DNA from 3 places in the Staphylococcus felis genome. Region 3 is predicted to be linked to each of the others. Evidence: predicted binding sites of a transcription regulator. Region 3 holds the regulator's gene; each other region holds the start of a gene.

Region 1 (8,205 bases), 1.2 Mb from region 3:
TTTGTATTCCAAATATTTCACTCCGTTCTGTTTCAGATAAAGCTTAAATAACGCATTCGCTTCGTCTTTATAAGTAACTACTAGCCAATAGTATGGAACATCGATGACTTCATTAATAAATATAGGCTCTACTTGAACGTCCCTATACCAACACGTGTAAATCTTATGCTGTATCAGTTAACACTCTTTTTAATGACCTATTGGCCCCACTTACATTACACTCATTGTATTACTATTTTTAATAGATTCAATCAGTCTTTAGACGCAAGTTACACTTTTTGATATCCGCCATCACTGTTTAAAATATCTAAAATTTCGTCATAGCATCCTGGATTACTTATAATAAAGGGACCTCCTTGAGTAAAATCAATCCCTTCTCGTTTAAAGTTCGTCATTTTCAAACCAAGCTCATGTGCAAACAAAAATTGTGCACCAATATCCCATGGTTTAGCATTGGTATGGATATGCGCGCCAAATTGACCAGTAATGACACGTATTGAGTCTAAACCACATGCTCCAATTAGACGATATCCAAATGATTGATCTAATAATGCATGAATCGTTTGATCATTCATTACTTTATTATTAAAAGACACAATCATATCCTTGAGCGGCTTAGATACAGCTGGTTCAATTTTCACTCCATTGACAAATGCACCATAACCGCGCACCGCTTTATAAATATGTTGTCGCGCATAATCATAAATGTATGAAAGCACAGGCTGACCATCAATAAAATAGCCTAAAATGACGCAAAAGTCATTCAGTTGCTTCACAAGGTTTGCAGTTCCATCAATTGGGTCAATTACCCATGTGTGTCCAGTTTTTAATGTATCCGTTTGATGGTGAAACTCTTCACCGTATAATTGATGATCTGGGTAATGGGTTTTAAGAAATGTTTCAAAGCGCGCTTCTATCGTTTCATCTACATTAGTGACAAGATCAAAACGACTACTTTTAGTATCAGTCTTTAAGTCTGAAATCAGTGAAGGCATTAACTCATCTAAACCTTTCAGCCAGTCATGAATATGATTATCTATAGTATGTAACTGCTCTTCTGATATCATCTTATTCACCTCTTTACTTAGTCTTAACTTCATTATACCTATTAGCCCATAAGCCAACAATCTAAATTCCAAACAAAAACCGGCTGACCTAAAGTCAACCGGTATAGAAAGGAAAGTAAGTCATAAATATTGAAGATGTTAAAACTAGAACTAGTACAACTGATCATGATCCAAACATTACTACCAAAATGATAGCTACCCCTCATTTGAATAGATATTGTACCATCCCCCTCTAGCAACTAAATTCATTGTAGCACATACTTTCTCTATTTGTAAACGCTTTCTTAAAAGTTTTTGATTTTTCTTTTAAAATAATACTGACAATTAACATCTAAATATCTCGCTTTTGATAGAGCATACATATCCTCAAACTGTTATCATACAATGTTTACTATGCCTATATGCTATAATAATTATATATTCCTTGTATATTGAGGTGGATAATTATGAAAAAAGAAACACGTCAATGCAAGTTAATCGAAATGCTTCAAGCGCATCATTATTTGACAGCACATGAACTTTCAGATGAACTTAACGTATCGAAACGGACAATATTGCGTGATATCCAAGAGCTTGAAAATAAAGGGATAAGAATTTTAGCACACACTGGCAAAAATGGCGGTTACGAACTACAACCGGATAACCAAAGGATTCATTTAGATTTATCTGAACATGAAGCACAAGCACTCTATCTTATCTTGAAAGAGCGACAATCCCTTTCAGCTCTCCCGTATCAAGAAGAACTGAAAGCCATTCAACTTAAGCTATCGCGTCAACCTAGTTCTACATTAAAGCGTCGATTAAAACAGCAAAACGATTATATTAAAATTCAACCTAATACGACTCCCACACTGCCGAAATTCTTTGAAGATATATTCATTTATTGTCAAGAACGAAAAGTAATGGGCATTGACTACCAATTAAATAATGGCCAAACTACATTTGCAAATATTGTATTTATAGGCATCATTTGTGAAAATAACCACTGGCAAGCTGTCGTATTCCACATTGGTGGCGGCTTTACAAGTTATATTGATATTGCATCAATAGAAGATATCTCTTATTCATTTCATAAATCTATTAACACAACTGATATTACATTGGATAATTTTACGCACTACTTAAAAAAGTAGTTTTGCGGAATCAAGTTTATGACATATGAAAAGACAGTAACCAAACGCGGAACCCCTTTGGTCACTGTCTTTTCTTTTCATAATACATTATATATTTTGACTCATTTATAAGAGTAACTCCAGCACAAACGCTAAAAAGTTATTTAAGATGTGAAATCCAATTGTAACACCAAGATTACGGTTACTTTTAAGATAGAGCCACACAAGTGGTATCGCGATAATAAGATAGTCCACAATCTCAAAAGGTGAACTCGCATTCGTAACATGAAATGCCGCAAATATTATTACAGAAATCACAGCCATTACTTTAAAGTTCAGCTTTTTCCCTAATTCCCCAATCAAAATATGTCTAAAAATGATTTCTTCAACTATTGGTGCAAATACGGCAATAAATAAAAAGCTTACTGGTAATAATGCTAAATTATGAATCATTTCACTGACTAACATTTCATTTTGTGGAGTCCCATACTGGAACTTCTCAGGTAAAAATTCTTTAATCCATCCGTATGCTTGACTAGCGGCCATAGCAATCAAATAAGCAACTACAATCCATTTCCAATAATCTTTTATCCCTTGTATACCTAATTTAAAGCGCTGTTTCATTGATTTGAAGTGTAATAACCAAAAACTAATCACTACAATGATATAACTCACAAGGCTAACGATTTCGATAAGATAGGTTATCGTATCATTAAACACTAAACCTTCATCAGTAAACACCTCAATTGATCCTGTCATAAAAAAGTAAATCACAGGTACTAACATTCCTAATATGAGTTGAGAGATAATAAAAATGGGGATTAACCATAAATCTCTCCATGCGATATCTTTCCATCTGTATTGCGTCATTTTCATTCGATTCCTTTCTATAGTTGTTTTCGCAATAGCATTATCAGACTAAAACGATTCCATATTCATGGCTAAAGTGATGAATTCCATTTGAAAATCTGTGCTATAATATAATATATTATATTTACTGAAAGGATGACAACAATGAATCAGCACAAATTTCCTACTCAGACTCAAGCCGTCAAACATTTAAATGAATTACTTCAATACGCTACTGCCTTTGACCTTCACTACCGCATTGATAAGGCTGAAAGTGAGACATATTTAGACAAACTTCAAACACAAGTCTCTATTTTTTATAAAGATCTCCCAAATCCAGATACTTTATCGACTATACCTTTTCCTGCCTACAATGCCTATTATGATTGCTTAGACAATCTCATGCGTTCTCCTTTAATTCGCGTAGATTTTGGTAACCAATCTTTAGTGAATCAAGGCTATATTGATGTTATTATGATAGCGCAACATCAACTCTCTCTTTACGCAATCAAAACACGATGATTCAACTTCCTCATTGATCATTATTTTAATAAAAAAGCAGCGAACAATCTGATTAGACTGCTCGCTGTTTTTTAGGTGTTTTATAATTTTAAATCTTCTTTGTTTCGTTTGTGGTAACCACGCATAAAGAAAAATACGCCCATAAATCCTAAGAATAAAAATCCAATAATTACTGAAACGCGCGTCTCGCCATTAATTAACATTCCTAATAATACAATGATTAAAAATAGAATTGTCATATAGTTTGTGAATGGTGCAAGCGGCATTTTAAATGGGTGTCCTTCCACTTTTTCAGGGAACTTACGTCTAAACTGAATGTGACTGAATAAAATCATAAACCACGGAATCATCCCTGGTAAAATTGAAGCACTATACACATATACGAAAATACTTTCTGATCCTTCGATAATCATAGGTAATACGATGTTTAAAATAACACCTATAAAAATACCGGTTGAAACTGCCAATACTGTGTAGAATGGTACACCATTTTTCATGACTTTTGTAAAAATCTTAGGTAACTGCCCGTTTTGTGCAAGCGTATAAATCATTCGACTTGAGCTAAAGATACCTGAATTACAACCAGACATCGCTGCTGTAATCACAACAAAGTTAATTAAACCTGCTGCAATTGTAATCCCAACTTTCGCAAAAGTAGCTACGAATGGGCTACCTAATTCTTGTAGACCATCCCATGGATAAACTGTTACAATAACGAAAATCGCACCAATATAGAAAATAAGAATACGCCAGATAACGCCGTTTACTGCCTTTTTAATATTGTGTTGCGGGTTTTTAGTTTCCCCAGCTGTAATCCCTATCAATTCAACCCCTTGATAAGAACCAATAACAATGGACAATGCAAAGAAAAACCCTAGCCAACCATTTGGCATAAAACCGCCATGTTCTGTTAAATTACTCAGTCCTATTGGATTTCCTCCGTTCCCTAATCCGAAGAAAATCAATCCAAATCCTGCTACAATCATTAAGATAATTGTGACAATTTTGATCATTGCAAACCAGAATTCAAACTCTCCAAATGCTTTAACAGATACAGCGTTTGCAGCTGTTAAAATAAGAATCACGAAAATCCCCGGAATCCATGATGGTAACTCTGGCCACCAATATTTCATGTATTCTCCAACAGCTATAACTTCGGCCATCCCAACGACAATCCATTGGAATATATTTGCCCAAGCCGTTATATATCCTGCGACTGGATGAAGATAATCGGTTGCATAATTTGCAAACGAACCCGTTGTTGGATATAAATACACCATTTCACCCATTGCGCGCATAATTAAAAATAAAAATAGACCCGCTACTAAATACGCAAATATAACTGACGGCCCCGTCCAAGCTATCGTACTTGAAGCTCCCATAAATAATCCGACACCTATAGTGCCTCCTAGTGCAATCATTTGGATCTGACGAGAGCTCAGCCCTCTTTGTAATTCATTACCTTCCATAGATCTTCCTCCATCTCCTATAAAACCCCTAGTCAAAACATTTATTATGTTTATGGCGTTATTATACTATATTTCGTAAAGAATACTAGCTTTTTTTCGAAAAATGTAAACGTTTTCTCGATATATAGGTTGCTCGTTATAAAATATTATATAATGAACTATTAAAAATTTATTAGACTTCATTCCTTTATCATGGTGTTTTGTTGGGCTATCTCTAACTATTTTATAGGATGTCACAGATTTGTAAATTTTAAAGTTGTGAATAACTTCACATATTCAATGAACCTCTCTATAATAAAGATGATATTGGAGAAAGGAAATTGTGTAATTATGGAAAATAAAAATATTAAATGGGATAGTATCTTTTATGGAAGAGCTTGGGTGGCAAATATTATTGATACGATTCAAAAAAAAGACGTACTGCAAAGTTTTTATTTAAAACGTTATTTAATGCGTGCCATGATGGCCGGTTTTATTATTAGTATCATTTCTGTATTTGTTTTAATGGTCAAAACAACTTTTTCACCTGATATTCCACCAGGTTTGGTCAATATGTTAGGCTCTATAGCCTTTAGTTTCGCGCTTGTTCTCATCCTTTTTACAAATTCTGAGTTATTAACGAGTAACTTTATGTACTTTACAGTAGGGCTTTATTATCGACTCATTCACCCGAGTCGTGTGCTAAAAATCTTTCTTTTATGTTTCTTAGGTAATGCTTTAGGCGCTTTGTTATTATTCGGATTAATGCGACTGACAAATGTTATGACACCTGAAATGATTCAATTACTAAGTGAGAGTGTCCATACAAAATCTGTAACATTTTCATTTCATAACATATTAGTACGTGCAATTTTTGCGAATTTCTTTATTAATATTTCTTTAGTCATCGCCATGCAAATCAATGACGTTTTAGCTAAAATGTTTGTCATGATGTTTGGCGTTACGATATTTGCATTTATGGGATACGAACACGTTGTCTACAATGCATGTCTTTTTATAGGAATGCTGTATTATAACGTTTCGGCACTACAACTTGGACATTTAATCAAAAATATCGCCTTTGCTTTTATTGGCAACTATATCGGAGGAGGACTAGTCATTGGTCTTTTCTATGCTTACTTAAATGATCACGGTCAGTTTAAAGCTATCAAAAAAGGAATAGACCCGAACGATTAAGTCTTGAATGTCAAAATACTGATAACTAATACCTTTAACAGATTAGTCATCCAGTCCTGCCGCCTTACACCTCTATCTATGTTATAATGAAGTGGATTACATCAAAAGGAGTCACTTATGGCAAAACAACGACTTTATAAAGGACTATTCATTGCAATCTTATTAGGGATTCTATTCTTTTTTATGAATTGGATGAATCATCCTTCATCTCTATTGCAATTAGGATTGAAGTCCCTATTGTTATCTGTTACCTTCTTTCTTTTATATGGTGTGGTTTTTACATTATTAAGTACAGAGAAACGTAAAATGCAATATGGCCTTCCAATTATCATTTCTGTCATTACAGGTATGTTGATTGGCATCGTATTTGATATGGCAATAGTAGGTGTGAGTGTCGGCTTATTGGTCGGATTAGCAATAGGTTATTTGCGTGACATCAATAAAGGAGTTTGAACCTATGAATACTACCACTATAGGTATATTGATTATCGTCATTTTACTCATTAGCTTTATTCCAAATGTGTATATGGCTTATAAGACAAATAAAACAGGCGAACCAAACACACGATACAAATTAATGGTTGGTGTTGATGCCATTTTATTAGTTCTTATTATTTTTGCATTATACTTTTTAATATAAGACTGTCACTACGGTATACTTTAGACATTAAAAAGACTGAAACGATATGGTTATTCCTTTCGTCTCAGTCTTTTTGATTTAATAGATTAGATTTTCCCTTGTAATAAAAAGTAATAAACAATTATAGCAGCAATACCATATAATATCACGCCTATTATCGCCGAGGTCAGATGCACACGCATAGGAATATGTCTTTGAAACTTTGGCGCTAATACGAGATTTCCAAATAAAATAATCAGGGGCGCAACAATAAAGAATAATATCATCTCAACACTCATCATATGTCACCCATTAAAATAAGTCTTCATTACTGTTGTTAAATCAATATCTTGCGCAATTAAAGGCAAGTCTGAAAAGTCACTCACCTCTGTCATCAAGTTTGTATTAACAATAACATCAAGCCCAGCGTTAATTGCTGCTGTAGCACCTTTGATAGAATCTTCAATAGCCAAACAATGCGTAGGATTAAAATGCAATGCTTGTACTGCAGCTAGATATAAATCTGGTGCGGGTTTAACCTCTTCTACGTCTTCGCGACCTTTGATTACCGAAATATACTTCTCTAGATCTAACTTTTGAACTAATGCTTTCACATTATCTCTAGAGCTACTTGATGCGATACCTATTGGAATATGTCTTTGATGAAGTGATTGGATTAATTCTAGAACACCTGGTCGTAAAGATAAGTCAGCAGCTGTTGTGTGATGTTCATGATAGATTTCCAATACACGCGCTTCTCCTACCAAATCCATTAAGTGGTGATGTAGTGGCAGTGCTCTACCCCCAATATTAGAACGAAAGAAATCAATTGCTACTGGTTCGTGCCCTTCCTTAGTAAGATTTTGGTTGATAATTTCAAATAGATGTTGTTCAGTATCTATAACTGTCCCATCAAAATCAAAAATAACCGCTCGATACATAAGTGATGCCTCCTCTGATGCCATTTAAATACAGTGTATCAAAACTTATGAATCAATTCACGTCGTTATTCAAATCCAGGCCCTACTGTTGCAAATTCAAACATAATTTTGTTTTGGCGATAGTATAATGATTTAAACCACTTGCGATCGATCATTCCAGAATGTTTACCTGGCATATCATCATGAAGTTTGATTAAATTTGTAAGATGCTTATCGTCTTGTGTTGCAAAAGCATGATGATGTACATATCCTCTTCCCGGTCGAACATTCGGCCCTTCTTTTTTGACAACTACGATATCAGTAAATAAGCCCTCTTTATCTAAAGTAAAAACATCTAATTCATCATCTTTTTTCGGTTGAAAGCCCAATTGCTCAGTTAAATATACTTTTGTTTTTTCGTCATCTTGGACGTGTATTTCAATAGGTCCCATACCTAAAATTTGGTAGGCT
Region 2 (8,205 bases), 1.1 Mb from region 3:
CAACTACAAGTCCATTTTCATCACGGATTGGGCGAACTTCACCGTATTTAATAGCAGATAATGAGTCGGCAGCTACTGAAAGACCAGCGATACCTGTTGCCATTGTGCGATGAACATCAGTGTCATGTAGTGCCATTTCAATACGCTCATAGCTGTATTTGTCGTGCATGTAATGGATAACATTAAGTGAATTAATATACACACCTGCAAGCCATTCCATCATTTCATCAAATTGTTTATAAACTTCATCATAATCTAAAACATCTGATGTGATTGGGGCAAAGTTAGGCGCAACTTGCATGCCTGATTTTTCATCTTTACCACCGTTGATTGCATACAATAGCGTTTTAGCTAAGTTAGCACGCGCTCCGAAAAATTGCATTTGTTTACCAATTCGCATAGCTGATACACAACATGCAATACCATAATCATCGCCGTAGCTTTCACGCATTAAATCATCATTTTCATATTGGATTGAGCTCGTGTTAATACTCATTTTAGTACAATAACGTTTAAAGTTTTCTGGTAAGCGTGTTGACCAAAGTACCGTTAAGTTTGGTTCAGGTGCAGGACCAAGGTTATCTAATGAATGTAAGAAGCGGAATGAGTTTTTCGTTACCATTGGTCGGCCATCAATACCAACACCACCGATTGATTCTGTAACCCAAGTTGGATCCCCTGAGAATAGCGCATTATATTCTGGTGTACGTGCAAATTTAACAAGACGTAATTTCATGATAAAGTGGTCAATAATTTCTTGAACTTCTGATTCTGTAATGATTCCAGCTTTTAAATCACGCTCAGCATAGATGTCCAAGAATGTAGAAGTACGTCCTAAACTCATTGCAGCACCATTTTGTTCTTTGATTGCTGCGAGATAAGCCAAATATAACCATTGTACGGCTTCTTTAAAGTTTTCAGCAGGACGACTTAAGTCAAAACCGTAAATGTTTCCTAATTCTTTTAACTCTTTTAAAGAACGATATTGTTCTGAAACTTCTTCGCGTAAACGAATGATATCCTCAGTCATAGTTGAAGATAAGTTGTTAAAATCGCGTTGTTTTTCTTCCATTAAGAAGTCAATACCGTATAGAGCAACACGACGATAGTCACCGATGATACGACCGCGTCCATATGCATCTGGTAAGCCTGTAATAATACCAGCTTTACGACAAGCTAACATTTCTTTTGAATATGCATCAAAAACACCTTGGTTATGTGTTTTGCGATATTCAGTGAAGATACGTTCAGTCTCTTTATCAAGTTCATAGCCATAAGCTTCACATGATGCTTTTGCCATACGAATACCACCGAATGGTTGCATTGAACGTTTGAATGGCTTGTCGGTTTGAACACCCACAATTTGTTCTAATGACTGATCTAAGTACCCTGCATCATGGGATAAAATTGTAGATGGAACTTTAGTATCCATGTCCCACATACCACCGCGATCGCGTTCTTCTTTTGTGAGTTTCATGACTTGATCCCATAACTTTGATGTTGCTTCAGTTGGACCTTCTAAAAAGCTGTCATCACCTTGATATCCAGTGAAGTTAAGTTGAATAAATTCTCTTACATCAACGTGACGTGTCCAACGCCCTGTCGTAAATCCTTCCCAAGCATTATGAGTTGTCTTACTATTTTTAATCATAATAAACCTCCAATCGATATGTTCATCATTTCACAAGTATTGTATCATTATTTGTGAAAGAAATCACTTTATAATGTAAGCGTTTTATAAAGTGTCACAATTTAGCATTATTTTGATTGAAAAGTTGTCACAATTAAATGTATAAATATATATTCTATTAACTCATTGATGTTTTGAATAAGGCATAACGAAAATGATTTAGCACATTCAAAAACTGTTTCAATGCTTATCATGATTCTAAATGTACGATGTGAGCAAAAATATTAAAGTGTATTGGGAGGATGTATTATCATAAAAATGTAGTTGAAAATAAGGAGGTCATCATAAATGGTAAAGACATTAATTTTAGGCGCAAATGGCGGAGTAGGTCAAAAGTTAGTTCAAATCATGAAAGAAAATGACCAAGACTATGTTGCAGGAGTACGAAAAGATTCACAAAAAAAGAACTTACAATCTGAAGGGATTCAAGCAGAGATAGTCGATGTTGAGAAGCAAACGATCGATGAATTGAAAGAGATATTTAAAGCGTTTGATCAAATTGTCTTTTCAGTAGGTTCTGGTGGTAGTACAGGAGATGATAAAACAATTATCGTTGACTTAGATGGTGCTGTCAAAGCTATTAAAGCAAGTGAACAAGCAGCTATTGAACACTTTATTATGGTTTCAACGTATGATTCTAGACGTGAAGCGTTTGATGATATCCCTGAACTCAAACCATACACGATTGCTAAACATTATGCAGATGACTATTTGAAACGTAGTCAACTCACATCAACAATTGTGCATCCAGGTGCGTTAAAGGATGAACCAGGTACAGGTCAAGTGAACGTTGCGCAATTGTTTGAAAATCCTGAAAAACGTGAAATTCCACGTGAAGATGTTGCACGTGTACTCTATGAAGTAGCTACAAATACTAATCATCGTGGTAAAGAATTCCAAGTTTTAACAGGTGAAACAGACATCGCCGAAGCATTAAAAGCATATCGTTAATATAGATTGCGTCCTTTCATAAAAATATTGATTATGAAATACAAGGAACAGGCTGGGACATAAATATCTCAGTAATCGAAAAGCTTCGAGGTTTTCGTATGAAATTACGAAAAATCTCGAAGTTTTTTCTATAATTAAATGCTACGAAAGAGGCTTTTTTTTAAAGCAAAATTACATGTATATCACGTCGTATTGTTGGCGAGACGCCTGAGGGAATAGGATAAGCGTCGAGACCGGGACTCGACCCATCCCCTAGGAAATACGAGCCAAACAATACGAATTATTTTAGGATTTATGTCCCGGACTTTGTATTACTCAAAACGTATCGATTCATGTAATTTATACAGAAATAATTATTTTTTGGAATACTATCTATCGTTCGTTTTGATGAACGATTAAAGAATTTTAAGTAAGTTTAATATAATTTGGTTGATATTTTATATTTAAAGGTAAACTTTAATTTATAATAAAAAGGTTCCGTTACGCATAAAAGTATTGACAAAATTATCTGAATAATAAGATAATGTAAATAATTACATTAACAAAGGGGAGATGAGGATGAAACATCCATGGCGCTATTTATTATTAATAGGCTTAATTTTCGTGCTAGCTGCATGTGGTAAAGGAAGCTCAGAAGATGTGACTAATAAGAAAGGAAAGACAGAGACGAGTGATGCGTCAGGTGGCACGCTGAATGTCGGAATAGCAGAGGCACCTGAAGGGAATTTCCAATCAATATTTGCAGGTTCAACAGGAGATTCTGACGTCATTAAATTTTTTAATGATGATCTCGTGACTTCAGATAAAGAGTTGAAATTAAAGCCTCGTATTTTATCATGGGAAGTTCAAAAAGACGATCCTCTTACATATACATTCAAGATGAAAAAAGATGTGAAATGGCAAGACGGCAATCCACTAACTATTAACGACTGGATTTTTACGCTTGAAACAATTGCTGACCCTGATTATACAGGTCCACGTTTTGGCGATGGTGTTCAAGTGGTTAAAGGGGCAGATGAAAAGCGTAAAGGCGAGACAGATAAAATTGAAGGTATTAGAAAGATCGATGATTATACAGCTGAAATTACTTTTAAAGAGAATAAAGCTAACAACCTTCATAACTTATGGTTAAGTGCACCAATCAGCGAGAAAATCTTTAAAGATATTCCTGTTAAAGATATGGCAAAATCAGATGCTGTAAGAAAAAATCCTATCGGAATAGGGCCATTTAAAGTAAAAAGTATTGTCGATGGGGAGTCAGTAGAATTAGAAAAAAACGATGACTATTGGCAAGGCAAACCGCATTTAGACAAAGTTAATTTACGTGTGGTTGAACAAACGTCAATGACACAAGCACTTGAAAATGGTGAGGTCGATATGGCGAATATCACAGCACCAATTGCTAAGGAAATTAAAGATAATAATCCAGAGAATATACAGTTACTAGAATCACCATCAACGAGTTACTCAATCATTGGGTTTGTATTAAATGATTACGACAAAAAATCACAAACAATTGGCAAAGAACGTCCAAAATATCAAAATAAAGCATTAAGACAGGCAATGGCTTTAGCAATTAACAGAAAAGAATGGATTGATGCATTTTATTACGGTTACGGTAAACCACTCAACGGGCTCATTCCTTCTGCACATTGGAGTGGTGCAAAAGAAGGAGACGTTAAAGAGTATGAATATAATGTCAAAGAAGCTAAAAAATTATTAGATAACGCGGGCTATAAAGATAAAGATGGTGATGGTTGGCGTGAAGATCCTAAAGGTGAAAAGTTTGAAGTAAACTTAAAACACTATGCGGGATCTAATCCAACTTTCGAACCGAGAACAGCGGCAATAAAAGGTTACTGGGAAAAAATTGGATTGAAGACCAAAACTGAAATGGTTGAGTTTGGTAAATTTGGAGCTGACCTAGAAAAAGCGTCACCAGATATGGAAGTTTATTTCCGTTCTTGGCAACAAGGTAGCGATCCTGATCCATCAGGTTTATACAAGTCAACGGCATTATGGAACGAATCACGCTACAACAATCCTGAAGCTGATAAAGTTTTAGATGAAGCACTAGATGGTGATGTTGTCGGTGATGATAATGAAAAGAGAAAAGAAAAATATCTAGAGTGGCAAAAAATAATGGCTGAAGATGTACCTGTTATACCAATCGTTGAATTAACTGACGTTTATGCAGTGAACAACAAGTTGAAGAATTTAGAAATATCATTAGGTGGTACGAACGATATTTATAAATGGACAGTGGCAGAATAAAGATTGGGTTAGTTATTAAGGGGATGAAGACATAAAGTCTCATCCTCTTTACTATAGAAAATCTCAATTCGAGGGGGGCATTATATGGTAGAACAGCATTTATTAGAGATTAAAAACTTGAGTACTGGGTTTATCATTAATGATAAGAATTATAATGCGATTAGAGACATTCATTTAACAATTGATGAAAATGAAATAATGGGTATCGTTGGTGAGTCAGGATCGGGCAAATCTGTTCTAAGTATGTCTATTTTAAAACTACTTCCTGAAAAAATAGCATCAATTAATTCAGGTGAAGTTTTATATAAAGGAAATAGAATCGATCAGTTAGATACAGAAGAGTTAAATGAATATAGAGGTAAAGAGCTAGCGATGATCTTTCAAGAGCCAATGACCTCTTTAAATCCTGTCTTCACAATTGGTAATCAGCTTATTGAAATGATGCTATTACATTTAGGTATCTCGAAGAAGGAAGCGACAGAAAGAGCAATCTCATTGCTGAAACAAGTGGGCATTCCACGCGCCGAGAGCGTGATTCATGAATATCCTCATCAGTTATCAGGAGGTATGCGCCAAAGAGTGATGATTGCCATGGCGATTTCCTGTTCTCCTAAGTTACTGATTGCGGATGAGCCTACAACGGCATTAGACGTCACTGTTCAAGCCCAAATATTGGAATTATTAAAAGCAATTCAAAACGAAACGAATATGGGCATTATTTTTATATCCCATGATTTAGGTGTTATCGCTGAGATTTGTGATACGGTGGCGGTTATGTATGCGGGTAAAATTGTTGAACGCGCAACGGTTTCTGAAATATTTTCAGATCCTAAACATCCCTATACGCAATTATTACTTAAAGCGATTCCGCGTATGGATACAAAACAAAAGAAGTTGGAAACAATTAAAGGGACAGTACCAACTATTGATCAACTTACTGAGAACGGTTGTAGTTTTGCAAATAGATGTCCTCATGCTATGTCAATTTGTAAAACTAAAGCGTTAGAAACAATTAATATCAATAAAAATCATAGTGTATCATGCCATTTGTTTAAATCATAATCGGTGCATAAAGGAGGGGAAAATATGTCAAAGCAAGTCGTTTTAGATGTCAAAGATTTAAAACAGTATTATCCAATTAAAGGGGGAATCTTCCAAAGAAAAGTAGGTGAAGTTAAGGCAGTAGATAAAATATCATTTAAAGTGCGTCAAGGTGAAACGGTAGGATTAGTTGGAGAATCAGGGTGTGGGAAGTCATCAGCAGGACGTACAATTATGAGGCTTCAACAAGCCACTTCAGGCGAAATTAACTTTTGTGGGGAGAATATTACCAAACTTAAAGGAAAAAAATTAAGAAATGTCCGTAAAGGCATACAAATGGTGTTTCAAGATCCATACGCTTCTTTAAATCCAATGCAAATGGTGGGGGATATCGTAGCAGAGCCTATTAGAAATTTCTATAAAAAATCGAATAAGGAAATTGAAAAAGAAGTCAAATCCCTACTGCGTCAAGTTGGGTTGGATGAATCATCGTATTATAAGTATGCTCATGAGTTTTCTGGGGGGCAACGGCAACGTGTTGGAATTGCGAGAGCACTTGCATTAAAACCGAAATTAATTATAGCTGATGAACCTGTCAGTGCGCTTGATGTATCTGTTCAATCACAAGTATTAAACATCATGGATGAACTACAAGAAAATTTTGGATTAAGTTATTTATTTATTGCGCATGATTTGAGTGTAGTTAAGCATGTGAGTGATTACATATGCGTGATGTATCTTGGACAAATTGTAGAACAAGGGCCAGCTGATGAGATATATGAAAATCCAAAACATCCCTACACACAATCGCTTATTTCAGCAATTCCTGAAATTAATCCAGAAAAGCGCAAAAAGCGGATTCTCTTAAAAGGAGATTTACCGTCACCAAGTCATCCACCAACAGGTTGTCCATTTCATACAAGGTGTCCTGTTGTTCAAGAAAGGTGTAAACATCAAAGACCAGAATATCGTCAAGTTGGAGATGAGCATTACGCAGCTTGTATCTTAATAGATGATGGGGTGAATGTATCGTGACTACATTAATTATTCGTCGATTCTTATTAATGATTCCTTTGCTACTATTGATGTCTATCGTTATTTTTATATTAGCTAAGCTACAACCTGGAGATGCATTTACAGGTCAAATGGATCCAAGAGTAGGAGCAGAGTACTATGAAGAACAACGTGAAAAATTAGGATTAAATGATCCGATACATGTGCAATACCTCAAATGGGGAAATAATGTGTTACATGGAGAATTAGGAGAGTCTATTCGTTATAAAAGGCCAGTGATGGAATTAATCCAAGAACGTATGCCAAATACAATTTTATTAGGTGTAGTGAGTATCGCCATTACATATTTAATAGCTTTTCCATTAGGAATATTAGCTGGACGAAAACCATATAGCTTATATGATTATAGTATTCAATTTTTGAATTATTTGATGTTAGCGATACCTTCATTTGTGGCGGGTGTGTTTGCCATTTATGTTTTCGCTTTTCAATTAGGGTGGTTTCCATTCTCAGGCTCGGTTGAAATAGGTCTTGAAAAAGGGACAATGGCTTATTACATCAGTAAATTGTATCACGCTATTCTTCCAGGGACCGTTTTAGGATTACTTTCTACAGCGAGTTATGTACAATTTTTAAGAAATGATATTATTGAAAATTCGAGAAAAGACTATATTCGAACAGCACGTGCTAAAGGTTTATCTGAATCAAAAATTTACAATAAGCATATTTTAAGAAATTCAATCATCCCTATTGTTACTTTCTTTGGAGCTGATGTACTTTCTGTTTTTGGAGGCGCAGTCATTACTGAGACGATTTTTTCTTATCCGGGAATAGGAAAATTAATGATTGATGCAATTAGTGGTAAAGATTATCCATTAATGATGGCATTATTACTCTTTTTCTCATTTCTAGGATTATTAGCGAATCTTATATCAGATATTACGTATAGTATTGTTGATCCAAGAATTAAAAGTAACTAGGAGGGGTAATATGTCAAAAAAGGCGATTAGTCAGTCTCCATTCACAATTGCGAGACGAAAATTTATAAAAAATAAACCAGCCATCGTTGCTTCTTGCATATTATTGTTAATCTTTTTAATTTCATTAATTTCACCATTGATTGCACCTTATGATCCTAATGTTCAAAATTTAGTCCAAATCAAAGGGGATATGTCTATAGAGCATTGGTTAGGTACAGACTCTGGTGGGAGAGATATACTTAGTCGGTTGTTGTA
Region 3 (8,205 bases):
TTGATGCGTTTTATCACGAAATACTTGAAAATAATTTTGCCCATTACTTTATTATGGAATATGAAAATAAAGTGATTGGGTACTGCGGTATATGGATTGTAGTAGATCAAGCGCAAATTACGACTATAGCGATTGAGCCGAATTATCGCGGACTAGGGTTAGGACAACTTATGTTAAAATACGTGATGAATTTTGCTAGTGCTGTTGCAACATTAATGAGTTTAGAAGTACGTGTAGAAAATCATACAGCACAGCATGTATATGAAAAGTTAGGGTTCGAATATGGTGGACGTCGAAAAAATTATTATGGTGATGGAGAGGATGCATTAGTAATGTGGGTGAATTTAAATGAGTAAACAAACATTAATACTTGCGATTGAAACGAGTTGTGATGAAACAAGCGTAAGTGTAGTTGAAAATGGCAAGCATATTTTAAGTAACAGTGTGTTAAGTCAAATTGAAAGTCACAAACGTTTTGGCGGTGTTGTACCTGAAGTTGCAAGCCGTCATCATGTTGAAAATATGACCATTATGATCGACAATGCACTACAGACTGCTGAAAAGACAATGTCAGATATTGATGCCATTGCAGTCACACAAGGGCCGGGTCTTATTGGTGCTTTATTAGTAGGGGTCAATGCAGCAAAAGCATTAGCATTTGCTCATCAAAAACCATTAATTCCAGTACATCATATTGCAGGACATGTGTATGCAAACCAACTTGAACAAGCGTTGAAATTTCCATTAATAGCTTTAATTGTGTCAGGTGGTCATACTGAACTTGTATATATGAAGGATCATTTAAATTTTGAAGTGATTGGAGAAACACGTGATGATGCAGTAGGAGAAGCATATGATAAAGTCGCTCGTACTATTGGATTATCTTATCCTGGAGGGCCCATTATTGATCAGTTGGCAGCAGAAGGTGAAGACTTGTACGCATTTCCGAGAGTATGGCTAGAACCAGATAGCTATGACTTTAGTTTTAGTGGATTGAAAAGTGCAGTGATTAACAAATTGCATAATCTTAATCAAAAAGGTGAAGAAATCGATCCGAAAAATGTGGCCACAAGCTTTCAAAATAGTGTTGTGGAGGTATTGGTCAAAAAAGCGATGCGCGCTTGTGAATCATATGGTGTCAAACAGTTAATTGTTGCAGGCGGTGTCGCAAGTAACAAAGGGTTACGCAAAGCACTTGAAGTAGAGACACAAAAAAGACATATCGAACTTTCTATACCGCAACCGAAACTGTGTACGGATAATGCAGCCATGATAGGTGCAGCGGGTTACTATATTTATCAAAAAGGGATTTTTGGAGATATGACATTGAATGGAAAAAGTAGTATGGATCTTGAAATGTATTCAGTATGAAATAGCATTCATCCAGGTTGATGAAAATCCATTTTGACTTTAAAGAGAGCCTAACAGTTAGCAAAATGACGCTTTAACTTTTGCTAATCTGTTAGGCTCTTTTAAGAAGTCACTCATTGAACATCGATTACCGGTAACATGACTGATTGGAAAAACGTGTTTACAGCAACGGTTGTGCATGTTAAATTTTTATGTCTCGTAATCAGCTAATTTTAATTGTAATGCTTCCCAATTGGATAAGATTTGATCTAGTTGGGCTTCGATTTCAATTCGCTCGTCAGCTAATAATTGTGATTGTTCATAATCATTTAAAATAGTATCATCGACCATTTTTTGGTCTATTGCTTCAATTTGATATTCAAATTGTGAAATTTCAGCTTCTAATGCTTCGATTTGACGTTCAATTTTACGTTTATCTCGGCGTATGGCTTTTTGATCTTGATAGTCTGAGTGTTCGGGTGTTGTTGCTTTGGATTGATGCGTCTTCAATTCAGGTGTTTGGGATTGTTGGTGTGCTACAAGTGCATGCTGCTCTTCTAATTTATCTAAGTAATACTGATAATGCCCTAAATAAGCAGTGCCACCATTATGATCTAAATCAAATATTTTATTGGCAAGTGCTTGAATAAAATAGCGATCATGAGAAACAAAAATAAGAGTCCCTTCAAAATTTAAAAGCGCATGCTCAAGCATCTCTTTAGAATCGATATCAAGATGGTTAGTCGGCTCGTCTAAAATCAGTACATTATTTTCTTCTAACATCAATAAAGCAAGTTGTAGACGTGCCTTTTCGCCACCAGACAAGTCGTGAATAATTTTTTTTGTATCGTCTTGAGTGAACAAAAATCGACCTAGCACAGCTCGAACATCTTTTTCAGGCATATGTTTATATTGATCCCAGACATAATCTAAAATCGTTTTGTTAGAAGAAAATTCAGCTTGCTTTTGATCATAATAGCCGATCTTCAAATTAGCGCCAGGTATGATTTCGCCCGATAGTATTGGTAAGCGTTGAGCTAAAGTTTTAATAAACGTAGATTTACCAATACCATTGGGCCCAATTACAGCGATGTGATCCCCTTTAGTGACTTCTAAATTGATAGGTGATGTAATAGGGGAATCGTAGCCAATCTCAAGCTGACGGATATGGAAAACATCATTTCCCGTATTACGTTGAAAGTCAAACTTTATATCGGCACTTCTTGCATCAAGCATAGGCTTTTCGATACGTTCCATTTTTTCTAACATTTTGCGTCTACTTTTAGCCATTCCACTTGTAGAAGCTCTTGTAATATTTTTGTCGACAAAATTTTCTAGTCGCTTAATCTCAGCTTGTTGACGTTCATACTCTGCAAGGCGCTTTTGAAAGTATTGATCACGTTGTTGAATGAACTTTTCGTAGTTACCGACATAATGCTTCACTTCACCAAGAGAGACATCGTAAATCTGTGTTACTATTTTATCTAGAAAATAACGATCATGTGAGATAATGACAATGGCCCCTTTGAAAAATTTCAAATAATCTTCAAGCCATTGTGTCGTTTCCATATCTAAATGGTTGGTCGGCTCATCTAGTAATAATAAATCAGGTTCACTTAATAACATTTGAGCAAGTGACAATCGGGTTTTTTGTCCACCGCTAAAGTCATTCACCGGTCGTTGGTAGTCTTTTTCAGAGAAGTTAAGCCCATTTAAAACAGTTTTAATCTTACTATCCACTTGATAACCGCCCAACTTCTCAAATTCATTTGAGATATTTTCATAACGTTGGAGGTGTTCTCGATACGCAGTTGTATCGTGCTGATCAACGTGTTGACTTAACCAATCAACTTCGACTTGCATCTTATCTGCTAAAGATTGATGATACACGAATGGTTTTGACATTTCTTCATACACGGTATTTTGCGTGTCTAAAGTCATTTGTTGTGTCAAATAACCGAGGCGTAAATTTTTAATTTTTGAAATATGTCCTTCGTCGTATCCTTCAACACCGGCAATCAGCTTCATTAGTGTTGATTTTCCCGCACCGTTACGACCTACTATGCCGATACGCTCTCCAGTTTTAATTTCAAAATGAACATTCTCAAAAATCGTTTCGCCATCAAAGGATTTTGAGATTTGATTCAATTGCATTAATATCATTAGGCATACTCCTCTCAATATTATATTTTACAATAAATGATTCATCTATAAAATAGTTACTGTTTTATTACTAGTTATATTCGGGTATAATTGTAAGTGTATATACTGTGAAGTTTATCACAAATATCTGAAAATGATTTGGAGGTTTGCAAATGGCGAAAGAGGTAAACAAAATTCCGAGAGCGACATTAAAACGTCTACCGCTATATTATCGTTTTGTTAACACTTTAAAAGCTAAAGGTGAAGATAGAGTCAACTCTAAAGCGATTAGTGAAGGGTTAAATATTGATTCTGCAACAATTCGACGTGATTTTTCGTATTTTGGTGAGTTAGGAAAAAAGGGGTATGGCTATAATATAGATAGTTTATTAGAATTTTTTAAATCTGAATTGAGCGATGCAGATATTATTAAAATCGGTGTCATTGGAGTAGGTCATTTAGGTAAGGCTTTAATTAGTTATAACTTCTCAATTCATGATGATATGACTATTACTGAGGCGTTTGATATTGATCCCAATATTATAGGGAGTCAAATCGGTAATGTCAAAGTTAAATCTATGGAAGAAATTGAAGAAGTTATTCAAAAACACTGTATTGAGGTAATGATACTTACAACACCAGCTGCCGTAGCTCAAGAAGTTACTGATCATTTAGTAAAATCAGGTATTAAAGGAATTCTTAATTTCACACCTAAACGCGTAGTGACACCTAATCATGTTCAGGTTCACCAAATTGATCTAGGTGTTGAATTACAATCATTATTATTCTTTATGAAAAATTATGGAAAGCAACAGTAAACGGGCGATACTAGGTTATAATTATCTGCTCAATAAAAAAGTATATTAAAAGAACGCGAGATATAGGGGCCTTTAGTCAGAATAAAAATTGTCATAACGCATACACTAATGTCGTGAATAAACTTAATCGTTAATGACAAATGATATAAGTTTATGACACTTTAGCCCCGGATAAGTCTCGTTATTTTTATGCAAAAAATCGAGCCATCAATTGGAAAAAGATGACCCGATTTCTGAGGAACATTTAAATATTGGGAAGGGAGTTTTATTATTGGAGTATGGCTCAATTATATTGTATGTACTCATAAATGAGGCTAATATTCCTTAAGTTAAATATATCAGTGCTTAACTGTAGTCATTCTTTCCGATCAAAACGAGTATGAATGCTTTTCTGTAAACCACTCTATACAAAGTTTTTAATCTATTAAGTTTATTATTATCCTTCTATCATAAATAGCTTCTAAAAATTTTATCCTCTTATAATTTTTTGCCACTATTTTAAAGATGCTCAAAAATAGAATTGAAGAACGCCCCATATAATAAACGAATCTTTTATGTTTGAATTAAAAAGTAAATAGTAGCATCCATTTTTAAAATGGCCTTGTCAAAAGGGATAATTTATTCTATAATTCATATAATGTTAATCGGATATAGGAGGGGTTTATTTGATTTGGACAATCATAAGTGGACTAATTGTAGGGGTGTTATTAGGTTTTGTAATGCAACGTACTCGTTTTTGTTTGACAGGCGGATTTAGAGATATGTACGTGCAAAAAAATAATAAAATATTTTACGCACTTTTAATTGCGATTACGATACAAGCTATTGGCATATACGGGCTTAACACTGCAGGCGTTATTCATATTGATAATGGAACATTTCCCATTATTGGTACGATAATCGGTTCTTTTATATTTGGTGTCGGTATAATACTAGCTGGTGGATGCGCTACTGGTACATACTACAGAGCTGGTGAAGGGCTAATTGGCAGTTGGATAGCATTAGCGATGTATGGTTTTTTGGCCGCGGTTTCCAAATATGGCATTTTATTGCCACTAAAAGATCAAATCAATAGTACGACTGTTACCAACGCTGATATGGCATCTTCAACTGGAATCCCCGGTTGGATATGGTTGATTGTACTTATTAGCATTACATTATTTGTCGTCGTTAAAACGCTTCGTAAGCCAAAATCAAACATTGCGATTCCAAAATTAAAGTCGCGTTATACAGGGATACGTCACCTTTTATTTGAAAAGCGTATACATCCATTCGTTGCTGCGATTGCGATTGGTCTCATTGCATTAATCGCATGGCCAATGAGCGAATCTACAGGTAGAGCGGGTGGATTAGGGATAACAACACCATCAGCGAATATTGTTCAATTTCTAACGACAGGAGATGTGTCGGTGTTAGATTGGGGTGTATTTCTAGTTTTAGGTATTTTTGTAGGATCATATATAGCAGCACGAGGATCACGCGAATTTAAATGGAGATTACCTGATAAAAAGACCATTCGTAACAGTGCGTTGGGTGGTGCATGTATGGGATTTGGTGCAGCAGTTGCAGGGGGATGTTCTATTGGTAATGGTCTTGTTGCAACGGCAGCTTTATCTTGGCAAGGCTGGTTAGCATTAGCCTTTATGATATTAGGAACATGGTTTATGAGTTACTTTTTATTTGTTAAACCATTAAAAGCAGCACGTGTGCAATCGGCTCAACGATCTGTAAGTGTATCATAAAAAAAGGAGGATACAATATGATTTATGAATTAGGTACAGTAGGAATGGTATGTCCATTTCCATTAATAGAAGCTCAAAAGAAAATGGAGGAATTAAGCGCTGGAGATGAGCTCAAAATTGATTTTGATTGTACTCAAGCGACTGAATCTATCCCGAATTGGGCAGCAGAACAAAATTATCCCATCAACCATTTTGAACAGCTCGATGATGCATCATGGACGATAACAGTCCAAAAAGTATAATAACTATGACAGGCCTCCTTAAAGCTTAATTTTAAGGAGGTTTTGATTGAATTTTTTGATACGAATGCCACGATAACCAACTATTTCTCTTGATAAGAAAAACGAATGTAGAAGTTAAGGAGCATGACATGAAAGGATGAGAATATGATAAAATAACCATTGAGGTATATTTAACGAAATTCATACGCAAATCAACTTGTGATAAGTATAGGAGGAAATGGTTAATGGAACAATGGAGTCGTGATCAACGGTATCGACCAATAGAATCAATGCCACAGCATGAATTTGAAGCTCTAAAAGAAAAGGTGGGTCTTTCTAAATATCGTCAAAGATTTCACATACAACCGTTGTCAGGGCTTTTAAATCATCCCAATGGTCTCATTTATACAAATGGACAGTATCATATTGCGCATCAATGGTTTCCACTTGGGGCAGTACATGGTTTGAAGTATTGGTATTACTATACAAGTTCAGATCTCGTTGAATATCATAGAGAAGGTATGTTATTAAAGCCTGATTCAGCATATGATAGCCACGGAGTCTATAGTGGGAGTGCTTTTACCTATCAAAATAACCTTTATGTGATGTATACAGGTAATCATCGAACAAAAGACTGGGATCGTCAAAGCAGCCAAATTGTTGCCAAAATGAATAATGGTAAAGTTGAAAAATTAAATCCACCTGCAATTCCTCATCCTCCAAAAGGCTATACGCAAAATTTTGGTTTTCCCAAAGTATTTAAACGAGATGGAAAATTATATGCAATTATAGGTGCTCAAAGAGATGATTTAACTGGTTGTGTAGTCCTCTATGAAGCAGAGCAACCAGAGAGCGAATGGAGATTTGTAGGAGAAATCGAGACAGATTTAGAAAACTTTGGGTCATTTTGGGAATCCCCAGATTTCTTTCAATTGAATGGTAAAGATGTACTATTATTTTGTCCTAGAGCGCTAGATTCAGAGGAAGAGCAATTTCAGAATAAATATTTAAGTGGTTATATCATAGGAGAATTGGACTTTGACACACTCAAATTTTCACACGGTTCATTTCAAACTTTAGATAATGGTTTTGATTTTTATGCGCCTCAGACGTTTGAAGATGAAGTGGGACGACGTGTTTTAATTGGATGGATGGGACTTCCAGATACAGAATATCCCACTGACAATGAAGGTTGGGCACATTGTTTAACTTTACCTAGAACGTTAACGATTGAAAGTGGCATCTTAAAGCAAAAACCACATATGAATTTAAGAAAATTAAGAGAAGAAAAAGAAACGGCGCTTGGCTATGCGAATAAGTTTTTCAAGCAACTGCATCCATACGAAGGGAAGCAATATGAACTTGTTGTCGACATACTCGAAAATGAAGCATCAGCAATTGAATTTCAGTTGAGAGCTTCTAAAAATGAACATACAGTCATCAGATATAATAGTTTAACAAAAGAAATATCACTTGAACGTTTTGATAGTGGTGCATTGCCGATACCTGTCAAAGGTACAGAGAGGAAAGCAACTTTGGAAACTGAATTATATCAACTGCGCATTTTTGTAGATACATCAAGCATCGAAATTTTCTGTAATGAAGGTGAACGTGTCCTTACTTCACGTATTTTTCCAAGTGAAAATGCTAACAAAATTAGAGTGGCGACTGATTCTGGGCAAGTTTATTTAAAAATGTCTAAATACAATATGAAAAGCATAGAATTATAAAAATAGGATTCTCGACAAAATGATAGGAGATCAAAATTGGGAAAACCATTTTGAAAACCACTAGCGATTGTCGAGAATCCTTACTATTTTATATTTTTTTGAGATTACGAACAGAGACATAACAATACTCGTCGTTTTTAAAATAAGCGATGCGTTCTTTAGAGTCAACATGTGAAATATTATGTCGATTTAAAACAAAACT

The links. Region 3 encodes Rex, which represses fermentation and respiration genes when NADH is low (regulators of the CRP and FNR family bind a similar motif). Its sites were predicted from a motif close to TTGTGAAATATTTCACAA; they were not measured.
Region 1: a site for Rex is predicted at 5,276-5,293, ahead of C7J90_RS05530 (formate/nitrite transporter family protein). Genes of this name have one in related genera too.
Region 2: a site for Rex is predicted at 1,670-1,687, ahead of pflB (formate C-acetyltransferase). Genes of this name have one in related genera too.

The regions. Positions count from the first base shown of each region.
Region 1 covers NZ_CP027770.1:1,207,976-1,216,180, reverse strand. The annotation lists gene C7J90_RS05555 (inositol monophosphatase family protein) at 270-1,067, opposite strand; gene C7J90_RS05550 (helix-turn-helix transcriptional regulator) at 1,514-2,200, shown strand; gene C7J90_RS05545 (CPBP family intramembrane glutamic endopeptidase) at 2,306-3,049, opposite strand; gene C7J90_RS05540 (hypothetical protein) at 3,194-3,550, shown strand; gene C7J90_RS05535 (amino acid permease) at 3,631-5,019, opposite strand; gene C7J90_RS05530 (formate/nitrite transporter family protein) at 5,350-6,195, shown strand; gene C7J90_RS05525 (hypothetical protein) at 6,313-6,648, shown strand; gene C7J90_RS05520 (hypothetical protein) at 6,653-6,835, shown strand; gene C7J90_RS05510 (HAD-IA family hydrolase) at 7,120-7,755, opposite strand; gene C7J90_RS05505 (VOC family protein) at 7,821-8,205, opposite strand, start outside.
Region 2 covers NZ_CP027770.1:1,076,192-1,084,396, forward strand. The annotation lists gene pflB (formate C-acetyltransferase) at 1-1,651, opposite strand, end outside; gene C7J90_RS04930 (SDR family oxidoreductase) at 1,979-2,641, shown strand; gene opp4A (oligopeptide ABC transporter substrate-binding protein) at 3,200-4,915, shown strand; gene C7J90_RS04940 (ABC transporter ATP-binding protein) at 5,000-5,977, shown strand; gene C7J90_RS04945 (ABC transporter ATP-binding protein) at 6,002-6,991, shown strand; gene opp4B (oligopeptide ABC transporter permease) at 6,988-7,950, shown strand; gene opp4C (oligopeptide ABC transporter permease) at 7,961-8,205, shown strand, end outside.
Region 3 covers NZ_CP027770.1:2,453,320-2,461,524, reverse strand. The annotation lists gene rimI (ribosomal protein S18-alanine N-acetyltransferase) at 1-356, shown strand, start outside; gene tsaD (tRNA (adenosine(37)-N6)-threonylcarbamoyltransferase complex transferase subunit TsaD) at 349-1,371, shown strand; gene C7J90_RS11755 (ABC-F family ATP-binding cassette domain-containing protein) at 1,561-3,513, opposite strand; gene C7J90_RS11750 (redox-sensing transcriptional repressor Rex) at 3,666-4,310, shown strand; gene C7J90_RS11745 (YeeE/YedE family protein) at 4,976-6,052, shown strand; gene C7J90_RS11740 (sulfurtransferase TusA family protein) at 6,070-6,294, shown strand; gene C7J90_RS11735 (sucrose-6-phosphate hydrolase) at 6,519-8,003, shown strand; gene agrA (quorum-sensing response regulator AgrA) at 8,092-8,205, opposite strand, start outside.